Regions from separate parts of the Streptomyces sp. NPDC093801 genome, predicted to be linked through region 1. Evidence: riboswitches for the same ligand, from Rfam matches in the RefSeq annotation. Region 1 holds a riboswitch; each other region holds the start of a gene.

Region 1 (4,175 bases):
CGGCGAGGGTGGTGGGGTAGACGGGGATCGGCGCGCCGGGGTTGCGCCGGATCCGCTGCTCCTTGTGGAAGTAGATCTTGGCGAACTCCAGCATCGAGCCGGAAGGCCTGGTCCGGGCCCCCACCGGGTTCTGGAAGACGCCGTCGGCGAAGTGGGGCGAGCGCAGGATGCGCTCCAGCCGCGCGCCGGACGGGTCCGCGCCGAAGGCTTCGGGCCGCAGGGCGCGCAGCCGGGGACGCAGGGGAAGGGAGCCGGTCAAGGCGCCTCCTGGGTAGTGCGGGCGGGGTGGGACGGGCGTACGCCCCGACCATCCCAACGCGCACCGGCTTCCCAGGATTCCGCCCGGCCGCGTCCCGGCGGCCCGCCCGGTCCCGCGGCGGGCCCCGCGCGGGGGACCCGCGGCGGGCCCGGCCGGGTGCCGGGCCCGGCCGTGCGGGCTACAGCGGGAGCAGGTCCGGGCGCTTGGCCTCGACGTTGTCGCCGGAGGACTCCCCGCGCAGCCGGCGCCCGATCCAGGGCACGAGGTGCTCGCGGGCCCACTGGATGTTGTCCCGGGTGACGTCCACGGAGCCGCGCGGCGCGGCCGGCGGCCAGGGCTGGTCCGGGTCGGCCGGGACCTCGTAGCCGAGGACCTGCGCGGCGCGCAGCGCGACGCGGGTGTGGCCCTCGGGCGAGAGGTGGAGGCGGTCGCCGTCCCAGGCCCGGCGGTCCTGTACGGTCTTCAGCGACCAGAGGTCGAGCACCGGGCAGCCGTAGCGGTCGGCGATGGCGCGCACATGGACGTTGTACGTCGCGATCTTGCCCCTCAGGTGCTTGAGGACCGGCACGCCCCGGGTGTCGAAGCCGGTGGTGATCATGACGAGGCCCACGGCACCGGCGAGGTCGGCCACGGCCGCCTCGAACCGGGCCGCCACGTCGTCGGGGTCGCTGCCGGGCCGGATGATGTCGTTGCCGCCCGCACAGAAGGAGACGAGGTCGGGGGCCAGTTCCTTGGCCCGGGGAACCTGCTCCTCCACGATCTGGTCGAGTATTTTGCCCCGTACCGCCAGGTTCGCGTACCGGAAGTCGTGCTCGTCGCGCTGATCCGCCAGGAGCACGGCGAAGCGGTCCGCCCAGCCGAGATACGAATCCCCGGGTCCCGGGTCCCCCACGCCTTCGGTGAAGCTGTCCCCGATCGCCGCGTACGAGCCGATGGTCTTGAGTGTCGTCTTCGTCGCTGCCACGGGAACCCATCCTTCACCCCCGTCGCCAACCTACGCCAACGTAATGAGGGGTTGACGGACCGTGATCTATACCACCCGGGGGATAAGGAATAAGTACACACGGGGCCGGGACCCCCCCTCGGGTCCCGGCCCCGTGCGCGTCGGCGCTCCGCCGCGGGGGTCGTCAGACGTTGACGCCCTTGGAGCGGAGGTAGGCCAGCGGGTCGATGTCGGAGCCGTACGACGGACCCGTGCGGATCTCGAAGTGCAGGTGCGGACCGGTCACGTTGCCGGTGGCGCCGGAGAGCCCGATGGCCTGGCCGGCGCTGACCGCCTGCCCCGTCGAGACGTTCAGCTGGGAGAGGTGGCCGTACTGGGAGTACTTGCCGTCCGCGTGCCGGATGACGACCTCGTTGCCGTACGCACCTCCCCAGCCTGCGGAAACCACGGTGCCCGCGCCGACGGCCCGCACGGTGGTGCCGGTGCTCGCGATGAAGTCGACGCCGGTGTGGTACCCGGAGGACCACATGGCGCCGGGCGTGCGGTACTGGGTGGAGATGCCGCCGCTGACGGGGGCGACGAACCCGGCGGCGCTCGCGGGCGCGGACTGCGCGGCGGGCGCGGACTGGTTCATTCCACGGGAGGGGGCGGCGGAGCCCTTCGGCTCGGCCGCTGCCGCGGCCTGCTCCGCGCCCGATCCGGCGGCGGAGCCGTCGGCCGGAGCGGCGTCGGCCGCACCCTCGTCGGCCGCCGGAGCACCGCTGGAGGACTCCTCGGCCGGCGCCTCAGGCGCCTTCGCGGCAGGGGCCGCGCCCTGCCCGTCGAGGGTCAGGCGCAGGCCCGGGTGGATGAGGGACGGGTCCTCGCCGACGGCCTCCCGGTTGTCGGCGTACAGCCGCTCCCAGCCGCCGGACAGCCCGCGCTCGGCGGCGATCGCCGAGAGGCAGTCGCCCGGCACGACGGTGTAGACGGCGGGGGCGGCGGCGGGCGCGGCCGCCCGGAACGCCGCCGGGGCCTGGGCGGGCGCCGCGGCCGGGGCCACGGCGGCCGGGGCGGCCGCGTGGGCGCCGGCGGCACCCACGAGCGGCAGCGCGAGGACCGCGCCACCCGTCCCGGCGAAGGCGATCCCCCGGGATATGGAACGGGACTTCGGACGGCGGTGCTTACCCTTTCCGGGCATGGCGAATTCCTCTCCGGCGCCTGCGAGGTGAGCTGTCGGGTTCGGACTGGAGATGTCCGGCCGCACGGGAACGTCCGCGGAAGCGGATCACCGGAACGGCTTCACCCCGAGCCGTACCGGAATGGGTCCGGAACGGCGGCCTGCATGGTTCCCCCGCTCCTGCCGCGTGCGTGGTTGGTCGGGTGCGGTTTCCGGGAGGCGGCAGGATGAGGCGGTCCACCCGGATCGCTCGCGAAGGTAATCCAGCGGGACGGCGGCCAACAAGCCGCGAATTCCCTGACGCAATAGCAGGTATGAGGGATCAACGGAATTCCGGTCACCCTGCGTCCATTCCGGACCCGCAACGGCCGCCCCGGCAAAGGAATTCCGATTTCGCGATCAGGCACGCTCGGTCACCGTATGATCTGGCTCACGGGGTTCGGCCCGATCTCACGTCCACCTACGGCAAGTTGGTCCTAACCAGAGCAATTCGGACACGCGGCAGCACGCGGAGGAGAACACGTGACCCAGCAGATACCTCAGGACCTCCCGGCACGGGACGAGCGCACGTCCGAGATGACCGGAGTGCGCAATTTCCGCGATGTGGGCGGTTTGCCGACCACGGACGGACGGAGGGTCAGGTCGGGACGACTCTACCGAAGCGGACATCTGGCACATGCCACCGAAACCGATGCGGCGTTCCTCGCCTCGCTCGGCCTGCACACGGTCTTCGACTTCCGCAACGGCGCCGACCGGGCCACGGAGGGCCCGGACGTGGCGCTGCCGGGCGTGCGCAACGTGAACATCCCCCTCTCGGACCCGGCCGACGGCGGACAGTTCTGGAAGACGGTCCGCGAAGGCGACCTCGACCGGCTCCGCGGCCTCCTGGGCGGGGGCAGGGCGGCCGCCCGCATGGCGGAGTCGTACCGCGAGATGATCCGCGACCGCACCGCCGAGCACGGCCGGGTGCTGCACGCGCTCGCCGAGGACAGCGTCCCGGCCCTGCTGCACTGCGCGGCGGGCAAGGACCGGGCGGGCCTGTCGATCGCCGTCACCCTGCTCGCGCTCGGCGTCGACCGTGAGGCGATCGTGGCGGACTACCTGGAGTCGAACGCCCCGCACAACCGCTACCGGCTCCAGCGCGCCGACGACACGCCCGAGACCCGGTCCCCCGAGGTGACCGGGCTGCTGGCGCCGCTGTTCGACGCCCGCGCCGAGTACCTGGTGGCCGCCTACGAGACCATCGACACGCACTGGGGCGGGATCGAGCGCTACCTCGCCGTGGGCCTCGGGCTCGCCCCGCAGACGCGGGAGCGGCTGCGGGACCGGCTGCTGGACTGACGCGCCCCGGGGCCGGGCGCGGCGGGCACACCGCCGCGCCCGGGCCGGGGCCCAGGGCCGGTCGTCGAAGTCCCGTCGTCGTCCGCAGGGCGGGGCGGACGGGAGTGTGACGACAGGCCCTAGCGGTCCGCCACGGCCTGCTTCACCAGGGTCCGGCCGAAGTCCCACATCAGCGAGCCGCCGCCGTGCGCCTCGTCCATGACCTCCCGGAAGGCGCCGACGAACCGGTCCACGTCCGCCTCGTCCACGATCAGCGGCGGAATGAGCTTGATGACCTCCAGGTGGTCCCCCGAGACCTGGGTGAGGATCCGGTGCCGGTTCAGCAGCGGGACCACGACCATCTGCGCGAACAGCCCCTTGCGGGCCGCCTGGAGCATCGTCCAGCGGCTGCGCAGCCCCAGCGAGGACGGCCGGCCGAACTCGATGCCGATCATCAGCCCGCGGCCCCGCACCTCGTGCAGCATCTCGTACGC
Region 2 (4,175 bases), on a different contig from region 1:
GCGATGTCCTTGCCCGGGGTGTAGCCGGCCTGCTTGACGGCCTCGATGATGAGGTCGAGCGCGGCGCGGTTGGACTCCAGGTTCGGGGCGAAGCCGCCCTCGTCGCCCAGGCCGGTGGACAGGCCCTTGGCGTGCAGGACCTTCTTGAGGGTGTGGTAGACCTCGGCACCCCAGCGCAGCGCCTCGGAGAAGGACTCCGCGCCGATCGGGGCGATCATGAACTCCTGGATGTCCACGTTGGAGTCGGCGTGCGACCCGCCGTTGAGGATGTTCATCATCGGAACGGGCAGCAGGTGCGCGTTCGGACCGCCGAGGTAGCGGAAGAGCGGGAGGTCCGAGGCCTCCGACGCGGCGTGCGCGACGGCGAGGGAGACGCCGAGGATGGCGTTGGCGCCGAGGGAGCCCTTGTTGTCGGTGGCGTCGAGGTCGAACATGGCCTGGTCGATCAGGCGCTGCTCGGTGGCGTCGTAGCCGACGAGCTCCGGGCCGATCTGCTCGATGACCGCGAGGACGGCCTTCTCGACACCCTTGCCCATGTAACGGTTGGGGTCACCGTCACGGAGCTCGATGGCCTCGAAGGCACCGGTGGAGGCGCCGGACGGAACGGCAGCACGGCCGGTGCTGCCGTCGTCGAGGCCCACCTCGACCTCGACCGTGGGGTTGCCTCGGGAGTCCAGGATTTCCCGGGCTACGACGACGTCGATGGACGGCACGAGCATCTCCTTCTGGGATGTGACGCTGGGTGTGCGGTGGCGTGGGGCCTTGGACGGCCTCGCCGACTAGAGCCTAACCGGCTCCGGGCGGTCGGCCGGCCGACCGCCCGGGTCCTGGGACGAAAAAGGGACCGAATACCCGCCTTCCAGGACATAGGACCCCGGAAAAGTGGAGCCGTGACGGGCCTCTGACGCGCCATGCCCTCCCGCGGCGCGGGTTCACGGGACCCGGCGCCGGGCATGCGGGGGCGCGGCCCGGGCGTGCGGGGCCCGGTCCGTGCGGCGCGCGGGCGCGGCCCGGACATGACGACGCCCGGCGCGCGAAGGGATGCGCGCCGGGCGTCGATGCCACGGGCCGTGCCGGGGGTGGTGCTCAAGCGCGCGCCGGCCCCGGGGGCCGGCGCGCGGGTGTTACGCGGGAGTTCAGCTGAGCTTCAGCTTCTGGCCCGGGAAGATGAGGTCGGCGTCCTTGACGGTGTCCTTGTTCAGGTCGAAGAGCTTCTCCCAGCCGCCCTTGACGCCGTTGGCCTCCGCGATGGTACCGAGGGTGTCGCCCTCCTGGACCGTGTAGGAGCCGTTGCCGGTCGCCGGGGTGCCGCCCTTCGGGGCGGACGGCTTCGACGGGGCCGGCTTGGACGGGGTCCAGTTGCCGGAGCCGGAGCCGGTGCTCTTGGTCTCGGTGTCGGCCTTCGGGGTGGAGGGCTTCGCCGGGGCGGGCTTGGCCGGGGCCGGCTTGGTCTCCGGCTTCGGCTTGGCCGGGGTGGTGGTCGAGCCGCCGCCGTTGTAGGCGGAGTTGGACAGGCCGACGCCGCAGGACGGCCAGGCGCCCTTGCCCTGGCCCTTGAGGACCTTCTCGGCGATGGCTATCTGCTGCGACTTCGTGGCCTGGTTGGCCTGCGCGGCGTACGCCTTGCCGCCGTACGCGGCCCACGTGGAGGCGGAGAACTGGAGGCCGCCGTAGTAACCGTTGCCGGTGTTGATGGACCAGTTGCCGCCGGACTCGCAGGAGGCGACCTTGTCCCACTCCGAGACCGTGGCGGCGCTGGCGGAGCCGGCGGCCATCAGCGGGGCGGCGACGGCCACACCGGCGACACCGGCGAGCGTGACGATGCGGACGGCCTTGGAGCCGCGGCGGTGCTTGCCCTTGCCGGAAAGCAGCATGGAGTTCTCCTCACCGACGCCTTCGAGGTGAGCTGTCGGGTTCGGGCGGATGAGTTGCCCGGCCGCGCAGTTGCGCGTCTTCACCCCTAGCCGGTACGCGGACCGTCTCTCAACGGCCTTTCCCGGCGCCTACCTTGGTTCCCCCGCTCCTGCCAACGGCGCTTGCGCGACGACTGTTCCCTCCGGCCGCCGGCAGGATTCGGCGATGCGGTCGAAGGAGCCCGCGGTGGCGGGCGACTCAGAAGGTAGGCAGGTCTCTCCCCGATGTTCAACGTGTGATTTTGGGGAGAAACCGGCCTACTTGCCATCCTCGGGAGTGCGTTTGCGCAGGTCGGAGCGGGGTTTGCGGAAGTTCCGGAATGAGACACGCCAGTTGTCCGGAAGAGATGCATGTCTCACTTGCCGATAACAGACATTCAGCCCTTATCGACTGCCCGAACTACCCCTATTTCTTGGTTAGATCCAGGTTCTGGCCGGGCTTGATGAGGTCCGCGTCCGTGCCGATGACCTGCTCGTTGGCCTTGTAGAGGGCGCTCCAGCCCCCCTTGAGGCCGTTGGCGTCCGCGATGGCCGCGAGGCTGTCGCCCGGCTTCACGGTGTACACGGGCTCCGCGGCGGCGGCTGACGCCGTGCCAGGGGCCGCGGGCACCTCGATCGCGGCGGGGCCGCGGTGCTTGCCGTTGCCCTCCGACGCGCCGGGGGCGGGAGTGGCCGAAGGGGAGGGCGTGGCACCCGGGGTTGCCGGGGCCGTCGGGTCGACCGGGGCGGTCGGGGTGCCCGGGGTGGTCGGATTGGCCGGGTTGCCCTGGTTGTTGGAGTTGCCCTGATTGCCCTGGTTTCCCTGGCCGTTCTGGTTGCCCTGACCGTTCCCGTTGCCCGGGTTGCCCGGGTTGCCCGGGTTGCCCGGGTTCGCCGGACCGGTGGGCGGGACGGTGGGTCCGGTGCTCGGGGTGGGCGGCACGGCGTAGTCCGGCTCCGGCATGACGGGCAGTCCGCTGGTGGCACCCAGCGGGTAGTCCGGCAGCACGCTCGGGCCGGGCGCACCGGGCGCCGGGGTGGGCGCTCCGAAGTCCGTGGAGGACTTGCCCTTGCCGGTGTCGGGCACCGAGAAGTCGGGCCGGACCGGGCTGGGGGCGACCGGCCCGGGCGTCTTGCCCGTGTCCACGTCGGGCTTCGGCCCGTTCTTGGACAGCCCCGCCGAGGCGGAGCACAGCGACCACGCCTCGGGGCCCTGGGACTCCAGCACCCGCTCGGCGACGGCTATCTGCTGCGAGCGGCTCGCCAGGTCGGGGCGCTCCGCGAACTCGAGCCCGCCCGCGTTCTTCCACTGGTCCAGGGTGAACTGGAGACCGCCGTAGGTCCCGCCGCCGGAGTTGGCGCTCCACGTGCCGCCGCTCTCGCAGTCGGCGACCTTGTCCCACGTCGCGGTGTCGGCCGCGCTCGCGCCCGTGGCGGCGAGCAGCGGCAGGGCCAGCGCGGAGCCAGTGACTCCGGCGGTGACGACGATGGCGGGGACCTGACGGGGTCGTCTGTGGCGGCCGTTCCCGGGAAGCATGTGCCTGCACCTTTCGTATAACGGCGGGGTAACGGCAGAACCTAGCCGCCTTCGAACGGATGTCACAAGTTGGGCCGAAGACTGAATTCCGGTCAGTTCCGCCGCCCCGCCGGGCTTCGCACGCGCCTCAGGCGTTCGGGACTGTGAAGCGGACGGGGAGGGTGCGCAGCCCCCGCATGATGAGTCCGCCGCGCCAGCGCAGGTCCGTAGGGGGAATGGCAAGTTCCAGATCCGGCAGACGCTTCAGCAAAGTCGCGAGCGCCGTCTGGCCCTCCAGGCGGGCGAGCGGGGCCCCCAGGCAGTAGTGGATCCCGTGGCCGTATCCGAGGTGCTGATTGTCACTCCGGGAGAGATCGAGCGCGTCCGGGTCGGCGAAGCGGGCGGGGTCGCGGTCGGCTGCCGCGAGAACCACCAGGACGGGGTCGCCGACGGCGATGTCCTGCCCGCCGAGGGTCAGCGGCTGGGTGGCGAACCGCCAGGTGGCCAGCTCCACCGGGCCGTCGTAGCGCAGCAGCTCCTCGATGCCCGTCTCCAGCAGGGCGGTCTCGCCCGCCGCGAGGGAGTCCTGGAGGAGGGCACGCTGGCCGGGGTTCATGAAGAGGGAGTGGACGCCGTTGCCGATGAGGTTCACGGTCGTCTCGAAGCCGGCGAAGAGCAGGATGAAGGCCATCGCCGTCGCCTCGGCCTCGGTGAGGTGGTCGCCGTGGTCGCTCGCCCGGATCAGGTCGGAGATGAGGTCATTGCCC
Region 3 (4,175 bases), on a different contig from region 1:
GTGCGTGAAGCGGTGCACGTCGCGGTCGGAGAGGCGGGGGTAGGGGGCGAAGAAGCGGTAGTACTTCGACTCGTCCGAGACCTGCTCGTAGAAGCTGACCAGCCGCCCGGCGTCCTCGGTCGTGATGGGGCGGATCCGGGCGGTGCCGCCGTCGCGCAGCACGACGTCCGCTTCCCAGTGGGCCGGGTACGAGGGGTCCGACGCGGTGGTCATGGGGCCAGCCTAAGGGCAGGATCCGGCCGGGCGGCCGGGCGCCGCCGACAGGCCGGGCGGCGCGTACGCCGGGAATGAGGCGTACCGGGACGGATCAGTGCAAAGCTGAGCGGGGCCGAACGGCCGCGGGGTCGGGCCGAAGGCCGGTCCGAGCATTCCGGGTGACGTGAGAGACTGGTCTAGACAACCACGAGAACCTGAAGGGCATCACCATGGCAGAGCGCCGCGTCAACGTCGGCTGGGCCGAGGGCCTGCACGCTCGTCCCGCCTCGATCTTCGTCCGCGCGACGACCGCTTCCGGCGTCCCCGTGACCATCGCGAAGGCGGGCGGCGACCCCGTCAACGCCGCTTCCATGCTGGCGGTCCTGGGCCTGGGCGCCCAGGGCGGCGAGGAGATCGTCCTCGCGTCCGAGGCCGACGGCGCGGAGGCCGCGCTGGACCGCCTCGCGAAGCTGGTCGCGGAGGGCCTGGAGGAACTCCCCGAGACGGTCTGATCCCTTCGTCTCCACCCGAAGCCGCGGTCCCGCCGTCCTGGGGCCGCGGCTTCGTGCCGTCCCGGCGGCCCGGCGGCCAGCCGGCGCCCGCGCCCAGCGGTCCCCGGCCCCCGGCCCCCGGCCCCCGGCCCCCGGCCCCCGGCCCCCGGCGATAATCGCTCAGCCGGAAATACCCGTCGGCGGACCCGTACCGCCGGAATTGGCCGGAACGCACCGGCGCAACCGAAAAGAAATTCCACCGCGGATCCCTTTTCTACGCGCCCCGCGTTAATTCCGGCCACCCGCCGCGTTTACGGCACGTTGCAAAGTCCTCACCTTCGGCCGGAAAGCGCCCGACGCCCGCTCCGCGTGCAGCGCGGCCAGCGCACGGGCCCGTTCCGCGTCCCCCCGGGCCACCGCGTCCACGAGCGCCCCGTGCTCCGCCCAGGAGTCCGCCGGCCGCACGGGCGCCCCCACCTCGTACATCCAGGCGATCTTGCGCCGGGTCTGCGTCAGCAGCGCGATCAGCCCGGGGCTGCCGGACGCCTGGGCCAGGGTTTCGTGGAACCAGCTCCCCAGCGCCCGCAGGTCCTCCCCCTGCGCCCTCCTGGCCCGCTCCTGACCCAGCCGCACCAGCCCCCGCAGCACCTTCAGGTGCGCCTCGGTGCGCCGCCGGGCCGCGCGGGAGGCGGCCAGCGGCTCCAGCAGCATCCGCAGCTCCAGCAGGTCGGCCGCCTCCTGCTCGCCCGGCTCCGCGACGCACGCCCCGGCGTGCCGCCGCGTGGTGACGAACCCCTCGGACTCCAGCGTGCGCAGCGCCTCGCGCACCGGCACGCGCGAGACCCCGTAGCGGCGGGCCAGCACCTCCTCGGTCAGCCGGCCGCCCGGCCCGAAGAAACCGGAGACGATATCGTCACGAATGGCTGTGCACACCGCGTGCGCCGGAATACGCAAGGCCGGACCTCCGCTGGGTTTCGTTCCGATCGACCGTGCCGTGATGCGACTCTATTGCAACACGTGCGGATTTCCGAGAAAGCCCGGAAATCCGGAACGGGGGAACGCGCGGAACGGCGGAAACCCGCGGAACCGGCGGAACGGAGAAGGCCCCGGCTCGGGGAGCCGGGGCCTTCTTCGAAGAGGGACGGGGTCAGATGCCGACACCGTGCTGGCGCAGGTAGGCCAGGGGGTTGATGTCCGTGCCGTAGGTGGCGCCGGTGCGGGCCTCGAAGTGCAGGTGCGGGCCGCTGGAGTTGCCGGTGGAACCCGACAGGCCGATCTGCTGGCCCGCGGAGACCGTCTGGCCGACCGAGACGCTCAGCGAGTTCATGTGCCCGTACTGGGTGTAGGTGCCGTCGTTGTGGCGGATCACGACGTTGTTGCCGTAGGCGCCGCCCCAGCCGGCCTCGACGATGGTGCCCGCACCCACCGCGTGGACGACGGTGCCCTCGTCGGCGTGGAAGTCGATGCCGGTGTGGCTGCCGGAGGACCACATGCCGCCGCCCGCGCCGTACTGGGTGCTGACGTAGGAGCCGGTGATCGGGGCCACGAAGGTGTTGAGGCGCTTGCGGGCCTCTTCCTGGGCGGCCTTCTCGGCGGCCTCGCGCTCGGCCTTCTCCTTGGCCTCGGCGGTGCGCTTCGCCTCGGCGGCGCGCGTCTTGGCGTCGGCCTCGGCCTGCGCCTGGGCCGCGACGGCCTCGGCGGCGCTCTGCTGGGTCTCGGCCTGGGTCTCGATGTCGTCCTGGAGGCCGTCGGCGACGACGACGGCGTTCAGCGCGCCGGTGTCCTCGAGGGACGGGCCGCCGTGGGAGTCGGCGGCGAAGGCCGGGGCCGCCAGGGTGCCGACCACGCCCGTGGTGGCGAGGGCGGCTATGCCGGCGTAGCCGGCGGTCTTGCGGCTCAGACGGCTCGAACCGCGGTGCTTACCGGAACCGGCTGCACGACTGCCAAACGCCATGGCGGGGGTGATCCTTTCCTTCCCTCTCGCCTACCGGGTTAGCTGACGGGTTCGGAGCAGGAAGGTCTCCTACGGGCCCCCTCTGGCGAGGCGGTCCGATTCACCCCAGGGACTGATGTGGGTCCCCGGCTCCCCAGGCTCGCGCCTGACGGGGACTCGGCGATCGCTGCCCGGTGCCGCGGGTGCGGCTGGCACAAGTGACGGACAGCACGCCTGACGCTAGGCGGATCATCAGTCAATCGCCAAACAGACGCGCGGATTTGTTGCGTACGCCACACCACATACCTGAAACCACACCACTAAACGGACAAAGGGGGCCCGGTGGATGCTCCACCGGACCCCCTCGGAAACAGGCCGACCGCCGGTCAGTTGCCGGTCGGCCGCCGGTCAGTTGGTGACGACCGTGACCTCACCGATGCCGAGGGCCAGGACCGGCTCCTCGATCTGCGCCGCGTCGCCCACGAGGATCGTGACCAGCCGGTCCACCGGGAAGGCGTTCACGACCGCCGAAGTGGCCTCCGCCGTACCGGTTTCGGCCAGCCGCGCGTACAGCCGCGCCTGGTAGTCGTCCGGCAGCTCCTGCTCGACCTGGTCGGCGAGGGTCCCGGCCACCGAGGCGGCCGTCTCGAACTTCAGCGGGGCCACGCCCACCAGGTTCTGCACCGCCACGTCCCGCTCGGCGTCCGTCAGGCCCCCGGCGGCGAGGGTGCGCAGCACCTGCCACAGGTCCTCCAGCGCCGGACCGGTGTTGGGGGTGTCCACCGAGCCGCTGATGGCGAGCATCGAGGCGCCCGTGCCGTCGGCCGTGGAGCGCAGCACCTGGCCGAAGGCGCGCACGCCGTACGTGTAGCCCTTCTCCTCGCGCAGCACCTTGTCCAGGCGGGAGGTCAGGGTGCCGCCGAGGCAGTACGTGCCCAGGACCTGGGGGGCCCAGACGATGTCGTGCCGGTCCGGGCCGATCCGGCCGATCAGCAGCTGCGTCTGGACCGCGCCGGGCCGGTCCACGATGATCACGCGGCCCGTGTCGTCGGCCGTCACCGGGGGCACCGGCCGGGGCGCGGCGGTGCCGCCCGTCCAGGCGCCCAGGGTGTCGGCGAGGACGGCGTCCAGGTCGATGCCGGTCAGGTCGCCGACGACCACCGCGGTGGCGGTCGAGGGGCGCACGTGGGCCTCGTAGAAGGCGCGGACGGCGGCGGAGTCGATCCGCGCGACCGTCTCCTCGGTGCCCTGGCGGGGGCGGGACATGCGCAGCGCGGCCGGGAACAGCTCCTTGGAGAGCTCCTTGGCGGCGCGGCGCTGCGGGTTGGCCTGCTCGTGCGGGATCTCGTCCAGCCGGTTGCGCACCAGCCGGGCGACCTCGCCGTCGTCGAAGGCGGGCGCGCGCAGCGCCTCGGCGAGCAGCCCGAGGGCCTTGGGCAGGCGGGAGGCCGGGACCTCCAGGGAGACGCGCAGGCCGGGGTGGTCGGCATGGGCGTCGAGGGTGGCGCCGCAGCGCTCCAGCTCGGCCGCGAACTCCTCGGCGGAGCGCTTGTCGG

What was found. A riboswitch is a leader RNA that binds a small molecule or an ion and turns the genes downstream of it on or off. The one in region 1 is predicted to bind cyclic di-AMP.
Positions count from the first base shown of each region.
Region 2: another riboswitch for cyclic di-AMP. It lies ahead of AB0469_RS09805 (transglycosylase family protein); the one in region 1 lies ahead of AB0469_RS23840 (LysM peptidoglycan-binding domain-containing M23 family metallopeptidase).
Region 3: another riboswitch for cyclic di-AMP. It lies ahead of AB0469_RS11310 (M23 family metallopeptidase); the one in region 1 lies ahead of AB0469_RS23840 (LysM peptidoglycan-binding domain-containing M23 family metallopeptidase).

Region 1 covers NZ_JBFBDP010000020.1:154,104-158,278, forward strand. The annotation lists gene AB0469_RS23830 (MBL fold metallo-hydrolase) at 1-259, opposite strand, end outside; gene AB0469_RS23835 (SGNH/GDSL hydrolase family protein) at 438-1,223, opposite strand; gene AB0469_RS23840 (LysM peptidoglycan-binding domain-containing M23 family metallopeptidase) at 1,387-2,382, opposite strand; cyclic di-AMP (ydaO/yuaA leader) riboswitch at 2,387-2,573, opposite strand; gene AB0469_RS23845 (tyrosine-protein phosphatase) at 2,938-3,702, shown strand; gene AB0469_RS23850 (aspartate aminotransferase family protein) at 3,822-4,175, opposite strand, start outside.
Region 2 covers NZ_JBFBDP010000007.1:81,248-85,422, forward strand. The annotation lists gene eno (phosphopyruvate hydratase) at 1-719, opposite strand, end outside; gene AB0469_RS09805 (transglycosylase family protein) at 1,137-1,874, opposite strand; cyclic di-AMP (ydaO/yuaA leader) riboswitch at 1,877-2,045, opposite strand; gene AB0469_RS09810 (transglycosylase family protein) at 2,320-3,429, opposite strand; gene AB0469_RS09815 (cytochrome P450) at 3,557-4,175, opposite strand, start outside.
Region 3 covers NZ_JBFBDP010000008.1:123,887-128,061, reverse strand. The annotation lists gene AB0469_RS11325 (GNAT family N-acetyltransferase) at 1-213, opposite strand, end outside; gene AB0469_RS11320 (HPr family phosphocarrier protein) at 426-707, shown strand; gene AB0469_RS11315 (GntR family transcriptional regulator) at 975-1,640, opposite strand; gene AB0469_RS11310 (M23 family metallopeptidase) at 1,834-2,640, opposite strand; cyclic di-AMP (ydaO/yuaA leader) riboswitch at 2,653-2,812, opposite strand; gene AB0469_RS11305 (pitrilysin family protein) at 3,028-4,175, opposite strand, start outside.